Linked DNA regions of Aromatoleum aromaticum EbN1. Each later gene encodes a partner of the first gene's protein in a complex. Links are inferred from orthologs where the notes say so. Each region holds a gene or a part of one and is shown on either strand. Other genes may lie near its edges.

The links.
Region 2: the proteins of accC (region 1) and accD are in contact, whole or in part, in a solved structure (PDB 8UXZ), measured with the Escherichia coli proteins. The link is inferred for Aromatoleum aromaticum EbN1 from one-to-one orthologs.

Annotation. Positions count from the first base shown.
Region 1 is NC_006513.1:873,869-877,920, forward strand. What follows is about bases 545-3,531. They hold accC (acetyl-CoA carboxylase biotin carboxylase subunit), read left to right. Parts: upstream 545-1,349; coding sequence 1,350-2,714; downstream 2,715-3,531. Other genes in these bases: aroQ (type II 3-dehydroquinate dehydratase), read left to right, coding at 545-718; accB (acetyl-CoA carboxylase biotin carboxyl carrier protein), read left to right, coding at 768-1,220; prmA (50S ribosomal protein L11 methyltransferase), read left to right, coding at 2,737-3,531. Also shown: EBN1_RS04175 (TlpA family protein disulfide reductase), read left to right, coding at 1-164; more of aroQ, read left to right, coding at 227-544; more of prmA, read left to right, coding at 3,532-3,642; EBN1_RS04200 (DUF3426 domain-containing protein), read left to right, coding at 3,642-4,052. UniProt on the Escherichia coli protein: This protein is a component of the acetyl coenzyme A carboxylase complex; first, biotin carboxylase catalyzes the carboxylation of the carrier protein and then the transcarboxylase transfers the carboxyl group to form malonyl-CoA.
Region 2 is NC_006513.1:2,825,634-2,829,109, forward strand. Bases 533-3,476 are described here. They hold accD (acetyl-CoA carboxylase, carboxyltransferase subunit beta), read left to right. Parts: upstream 533-1,541; coding sequence 1,542-2,411; downstream 2,412-3,476. Other genes in these bases: trpB (tryptophan synthase subunit beta), read left to right, coding at 533-687; trpA (tryptophan synthase subunit alpha), read left to right, coding at 730-1,545; folC (bifunctional tetrahydrofolate synthase/dihydrofolate synthase), read left to right, coding at 2,432-3,476. In the rest of the region: more of trpB, read left to right, coding at 1-532.

The DNA.
Region 1 (4,052 bases):
GCACGCCGCAAACGCTGGAGCTGACGAGGGCGCTCGGAAATGCCGTGCAGGCGCTGCCTTACACGATCATTTTCGATCGTGCCGGAAAGATCGCGCACATCAAGCTCGGCACCTTGAATCGTAGTGAACTAGAAGGCAAAATCCGCGCACTCCTCGACCAGTAATTCACCGGAGCGCGCCGCGTGGCACTGGACAAAATGCGCCTAATTGCGGCAAACTTGCCGGCATGACGCGCCAAAAACGCAGTAAAAACCCAGATGCCGCGCCCCCGCCGCAGCCCCGGATCCTGGTCCTGCACGGACCGAACCTCAACCTTCTCGGCACCCGGGAGCCTGACGTCTACGGCCACACGACGCTTGCCGACATCCACTCCGCGATGGAAGCCCGCGGACGCGCCGAAGGCGTCCTGGTCGAGTCGTTTCAGAGCAACCACGAAGGCCAGCTGATCGACCGGGTACAGGCATCGCCGTTGGAAGAGATCAGCTTCATCATCCTCAATCCGGCCGCTTACGCTCATACCAGCGTCGCGCTGCGCGACGCCCTCCTCGCGGTCGCGATCCCGTACGTCGAAGTGCATCTTTCCAACATTCATGCCCGGGACACTTTCCGGCATCACTCCTATTTTTCCGACTGTGCAGCCGGCGTGATCTGCGGACTGGGGCCGTACGGCTACCTCGCGGCGCTCGAATACGCGCTGTCGCAGCTGCGGAAACCCTGACACAAACCCCCGGGCGCCCCGTGCGGCGGCGCCCCGCTCGGAGAACAGCATGGATCTGCGCAAGCTGAAGAAGTTGATCGACCTCGTCCAGGAGTCGGGCATTTCCGAACTGGAAGTCACCGAGGGCGAAGAGAAAGTCCGTATCGCCAAACACAGCACCGCCCCCGTTTCGAACTACCTCGCGCAGATGCCGGCGAGCGTGCCGCAATTTGCGGCTGCCCCGGCTCCGGCGATCGTGCTGACCCCGCCGGTCGATGACGCACCCGAAGGCATGATCGTGAAATCGCCGATGGTCGGCACGTTCTATCGCGCCTCGGCGCCGGGTGCGAAACCCCTCGTCGACGTCGGCCAGGCCGTCGCCATCGGCGACCGCCTGTGCATCATCGAAGCGATGAAGCTGATGAACGAAATCGAATCCGAGTTCACCGGGACGGTGAAGGCGGTCCTCGTCGAAAACGCCCAGCCGGTCGAATACGGCCAGCCGCTCTTCATCATCGCCTGAACGCCCTCATGTTCGAAAAGATACTGATCGCCAACCGTGGTGACCAGCCGCCGGCAGGCGGCGCAGCGGCGCAGCCAAATCGCGCGGTACGCGCAGCGTCCGAGCGCGATTTCGCCGCGGAGGCACCCCATGTTTGAAAAGATCCTGATTGCCAACCGCGGCGAAATCGCGCTGCGCGTGCTGCGCGCGTGCCGCGAGCTGGGTATCCGCACCGTTGCGGTGCACTCGGTCGCGGACACCGAAGCGAAGTACGTCAAGCTCGCCGACGAGTCGGTGTGCATCGGTCCGGCGCAATCGGCGCTGAGCTACCTGAACGTCCCCGCGATCATTTCGGCAGCCGAAGTCACCGACGCCGAAGCCATCCATCCGGGCTACGGTTTCCTGTCCGAGAACGCCGACTTCGCCGAACGCGTCGAGCAGTCCGGCTTCGTCTTCATCGGCCCGCGCTCCGACACGATCCGGCTGATGGGCGACAAGGTCAGCGCCAAGGATGCGATGAAGGCCGCCGGAGTGCCGTGCGTGCCGGGTTCGGAAGGCGCGCTGCCCGAGGAACCGAAGGAGATCGTCAAGATCGCCCGCACCGTCGGCTACCCTGTCATCATCAAGGCGGCCGGCGGCGGCGGCGGTCGCGGGATGCGGGTCGTCCACACCGAGGCGGCGCTGCTCAACGCGGTCGCGACGACCCGTGCCGAAGCCGAGGCGGCGTTCGGCAACCCGATCGTCTATATGGAAAAATTCCTCGAGAACCCGCGTCACATCGAGATCCAGGTGCTCGCCGACGAACATGGCAACGCGGTCTATCTCGGCGAACGCGACTGCTCGATGCAGCGCCGCCACCAGAAAGTCATCGAGGAAGCTCCTGCGCCGGGCATCGATCGCAAGGCCATCGCGAAAGTCGGCGAGCGCTGCGCCGAAGCCTGCCGCACGATCGGTTACCGCGGCGCGGGCACGTTCGAGTTCCTCTACGAGAACGACGAGTTCTACTTCATCGAGATGAACACGCGCGTGCAGGTCGAGCATCCCGTCACCGAGATGATCACCGGCATCGACATCGTGCAGGCGCAGATCCGCATCGCGACCGGCGAAAAGCTGTGGTTCCGCCAGCGTCACGTCGAATTCCACGGCCACGCGATCGAGTGTCGCATCAACGCCGAGGATCCGTTCAAATTCACGCCCTGCCCGGGAAAGATCACGAACTGGCACACGCCGGGCGGACCTGGCATTCGCGTCGATTCGCACGTCTATAACGGCTACACGATCCCGTCGCATTACGATTCGATGATCGGCAAGCTGATCGCGTTCGGCGACACGCGCGAACAGGCGATCCGACGGATGCGGATCGCGCTGTCGGAAATGGCGGTCGAAGGCATCAAGACGAACGTGCCGCTGCACCAGGAGCTGATGCTCGATGCACGTTTCGTCGAGGGCGGCACGAGCATCCATTACCTGGAGCACAAGCTCGCCGAACGCAACGAAGTCAAGAATCTTGCCTGAGCAGGCCGCGGACGCGTACATCATGTGGATCTCGGTAACTTTGCAGGCCGAAGCGCACAAGGCCGAAGCGCTGTCCGAGGCGCTGATGGACGCCGGCGCGCTGTCGATCAGCATCGAGGACGCCGACGCCGGCACCGACGCCGAGAAGCCGCAGTTCGGCGAACCCGGGCATCATCCGGTCGGGCTGTGGGATCACAGCCGCGTAATCGCGCTGTTCGATGCCGACGCCGACCTCACCGTCGCCCTCGCCCGCGCGGCTGCCGACGCCGGCTTCGATGCGGTGCCGCCTTTCACGCTCGAAGAGATCGCCGAGCAGAACTGGGTGCAGCTCACCCAAAGCCAGTTCGAGCCGATCCGCGTCACCGATCGGATGTGGATCGTGCCGTCGTGGCACGCCGCGCCCGACCCGGCGGCGATCAACATCGAGCTCGATCCCGGCATGGCTTTCGGCACCGGCTCGCATCCGACGACGCGCCTGTGCCTGGAGTGGCTGTGCGACGCGGTGCAGCCGGGCGACAGCGTGCTCGACTACGGCTGCGGCTCGGGCATTCTCGGCATCGCGGCAGTGCGCCTCGGGGCGGGCGACGTGCTCGGCATCGACATCGACGACAAGGCGCTCGACGCCGCGCACGATAACGCCGCGCGCAACCACGTCGCGCTGCGGCTGCAGCACTCCCGCCAGCCACTCGACGCGCGCTTCGACGTCGTCGTCGCCAACATCCTGACGAATCCGCTGTGCGTGCTGGCGCCGCTGCTCGCCGCCCGGGTCGCTCCCGGCGGCAGAATCGCGCTGTCCGGCGTGCTCGAAACCCAGACCGAACAGGTGATCGCGGCATACGCGCCGTTCCTGCCGTTGCGCGTCGGTGCGGTACATGAAGGCTGGGCGCGGCTCGAAGGCGGCTCTCCGCGACAAACCGGGAGCCAGTGATGTTCGCGCGCTGCCCGGCCTGCCAGACGGTATTCCGGGTGCAGCCCGAGCAACTGCGCGCGCATCGCGGCGAAGTGCGCTGCGGACGCTGCTATGCGTCGTTCAATGCGCTCGATCGCGTGCTGCACGTCGCGCCCGCCGTATCGGCACCCACCCCACCCGCAATTTCCCAACCGCCCGCTGCCGCAGCGCCCCGCCCTGTCGAATCGGTTCCGGAGCGCGACGACCGCTTCTTCATCCTCGACGACCTGCCTTCGGCTCCGGAAGTGACACGACAGGGGGCTGATGACCGAACAGAGTTCGAGGCACGCGATCACCGCGAACCCGTCGTGCCACGCGACGGGCATTTTTCCAGCGCAACGGACGCCACAGCGGCCGAAGGTCACCCCGTGCCGCCGATCCGGCGCACG
Region 2 (3,476 bases), 2.0 Mb from region 1 along the record:
AAGGACGCCCTCAACGAGGCGATGCGCGACTGGGTCACGAACGTTCACAACACCTTCTACATCATCGGCACCGTTGCCGGGCCCCATCCGTATCCGCTGATGGTGCGCGATTTCCAGACCGTCATCGGGAAGGAATGCCTGCTGCAGATGCCGGAAATGACGGGGCGGCAGCCCGACTGCGTGATCGCCTGTGTCGGTGGCGGGTCGAATGCGATGGGCATCTTCCATCCTTACATCGACGTGCCCGACGTGCGCCTGATCGGCGTCGAGGCGGCAGGCGAGGGGATGGAATCGGGCCGCCATGCAGCCAGCCTCACCGCCGGCAAGCCCGGCGTCCTGCACGGCAACCGGACTTATCTGCTGCAGGATGACGACGGCCAGATCATCGAGACGCATTCGATTTCCGCCGGCCTCGATTATCCGGGCGTCGGACCCGAGCATGCGTGGCTCAAGGACAGCGGCCGCGCGGAATACGTGACCGTCACCGACCAGGAGGCGCTGAAAGCGTTTCATGACCTGTGCCGCCTGGAGGGCATCATTCCCGCGCTCGAGTCGTCGCACGCGCTCGCCTACGCGGCAAGGCTCGCGCCGACGTTGCCGAAGGACAAGATCCTGCTGGTCAATCTCTCCGGGCGCGGGGACAAGGACATGCACACCGTCGCCGAGAAATCCGGCATCCAGTTCTGAGCCTGACGAGTCGCCTCGCGACCCGCATTCCTGACACCGAATATGTCCAAAATCCAATCCACTTTTCAGCGCCTGCAAGTCACCGGGCGGCGGGCGCTGATTCCCTTCATCACTGCCGGCGATCCGGCACCGGAGCTGACGGTGCCGTTGATGAACGCGCTGGTCGAGGGAGGCGCCGACATCATCGAACTGGGCGTTCCGTTCTCCGACCCGATGGCCGATGGTCCGACGATACAGCGCGCCTCGGAACGCGCTCTGGCCAACGGCATGACCCTGCGCAGGGTGCTCGATACCGTTCGCGAGTTCCGCACCGGCAACGCCGAGACCCCGGTGGTCCTGATGGGGTACGCGAATCCGATCGAGGCGATGGGCGTCGAGCGGTTCGTGTCGGCCGCGCGCGAGGCGCAAGTCGACGGCGTGCTGATCGTCGACTACCCGCCGGAGGAGTGCGAGAGCTTCGCGCGGGCGGCAAAAGACGCCGGACTGGATCCGATCTTCCTCCTCGCGCCGACCTCGACCGAGCAGCGTTTCCGCGACGTCGCGAGAGTCGGCAGCGGCTACATCTACTACGTCTCGCTGAAAGGCGTCACCGGCTCCGCGACGCTCGATTTCGACGAGGTGGCGGCGCGCATTCCGCAGATTCGCGCGCAGGTCGGCATGCCGGTCGGCGTTGGCTTCGGCATCCGCGATGCCGAGTCGGCGCGGCGCATCGGCGAAGTGGCCGACGCGGTGGTGATCGGTAGCCGCATCATCGAGGAGATCGAGCGCAGCCCGCGGGATCGGCTCGCCGCCAATGTCACTGCCTTCCTCAGGGAAGTCCGCACGGCGCTCGACCAAGTCGAAGGGAGCGTGCGATGAGCTGGCTGCAGAAACTGTTGCCGCCCAAGATCAAGCGGGCGGAATCGGCTGCGCGCAAGTCGATCCCCGAAGGGCTGTGGAGCAAGTGCTCCGCATGCGAAGCGGTGTTGTACCGATCGGATCTCGAAAGCAACCAGATGGTGTGCCCGAAATGTGGACATCACCAGCGCCTGCGTGCACGGGCGCGCCTCGACTTGCTGCTCGATGCCGAGGGACGGTTCGAGATCGGCGCCGAAGTGGTGCCGGTCGACCCGCTGAAATTCAAGGATTCGCGCCGCTATACGGAACGCCTGTCGGCGGCGAGCGCAGATACTTCCGAAGCCGACGCGATGGTAGTGATGCAGGGCGCGATCCTGACCGTCCCCGTGGTCGTCGCCTGCTTCGAGTTCGAGTTTCTGGGCGGTTCCATGGGTTCGGTCGTCGGCGAGCGCTTCGTCCGCGGTGCCAAGGCTGCGCTCGACCAGCGGCTGCCGTTCATCTGCATCACGGCGACCGGCGGCGCGCGGATGCAGGAAGGCTTGTTCTCGCTGATGCAGATGGCCAAGACGACTGCGGCGATCACCCAGCTCGCCCAGCGCAAACTGCCGTTCATCACGCTGCTGACGGATCCGACGATGGGCGGGGTGTCGGCGAGCTTTGCGTTCATCGGCGACGTCGTGATCGCCGAGCCCGGCGCGCTGATCGGCTTCGCCGGTCCGCGAGTGATCGAGCAGACGGTGCGCGAAACCCTCCCGGAGGGGTTTCAGCGATCCGAGTTCCTGCTCGAAAAAGGCGCGATCGACCTGATCATCGACAGGCGCGAGATGCGGCCGAAGCTTGCCGAACTGCTGACGCTGCTGACGCGTCAGCCGGCGATCGGCGTATAGGCCAAGCGGAACGACGCCCGATGCGATCTCCCGAAACCCTGAAAGACTGGCTGGAACTGCTGGAGCGCCGCCCGGGACAGCCGATCCGGCTCGGCCTGGAGCGGGTTGCTCAAGTCCGGGACGCTCTCGACAGCCAAAGCCGCGCGGTGGTGATAACGGTCGGAGGCACGAACGGCAAGGGATCGACATGCGCGATGCTCGAAGCCATTCTGATCGCTGCAGGCTATCGCGTCGGGTGTTACACGTCGCCCCATTTGCTGGGTTATAACGAACGGGTGCGCATCGATGGGCGCGCAGTCGGCGATGAAGCGCTCGTTGCGGCTTTCAATCATGTCGAACGAGCGCGCGGCGACGTCCCGCTGACATATTTCGAACAGGGCACGCTCGCTGCATGGCATGCGTTCTGCCGCGAGCCGCTCGATGTGATCATTCTCGAAGTCGGCCTGGGCGGCCGCCTCGATGCGGTCAATGTGTTCGAGCCGGATTGCGCCATCGTCACCAGCGTTGCGATGGATCACATGGATTATCTGGGCGATAGCCGTGAGAAAATCGGCTTCGAGAAAGCGGGAATCTTCCGCTCCGCTCGCCCCGCGATCTGTTCCGATCCGCTGCCCCCGGAATCCTTGATCGCGCACGCCCGGCAGATCGGCGCCGATCTCCGGCTGGTAGGCCAGGATTTCGGGTTTTCGGGCGATCGCACGCAGTGGACCTGGTGGAGCCGGGGCGGCCCCCGTCGCGGAGGGCTCGCGTACCCGTCGCTGCGCGGGGCGAATCAGCTGCTCAATGCGGCAGCGGTCCTGATGGCACTGGAAACCTTGCGCGAGCGTATTCCGGTGTCGATGCAGGCGGTGCGCGAGGGGTTGATGCTGGTCGAACTGCCGGGGCGTTTCCAGGTGCTCGCGGGGAAGCCCTCGGTAGTGCTCGACGTGGCCCATAACCCCCAGGCGGCCGGAGTGCTGGCTGAGAATCTTTCCAACATGGGCTACTTTCCGGAGACGTGGGCAGTATTCGGCATGCTCGCCGACAAGGACGTTGAAGGGGTCGTCAGCCTGATTCGCGACAAGA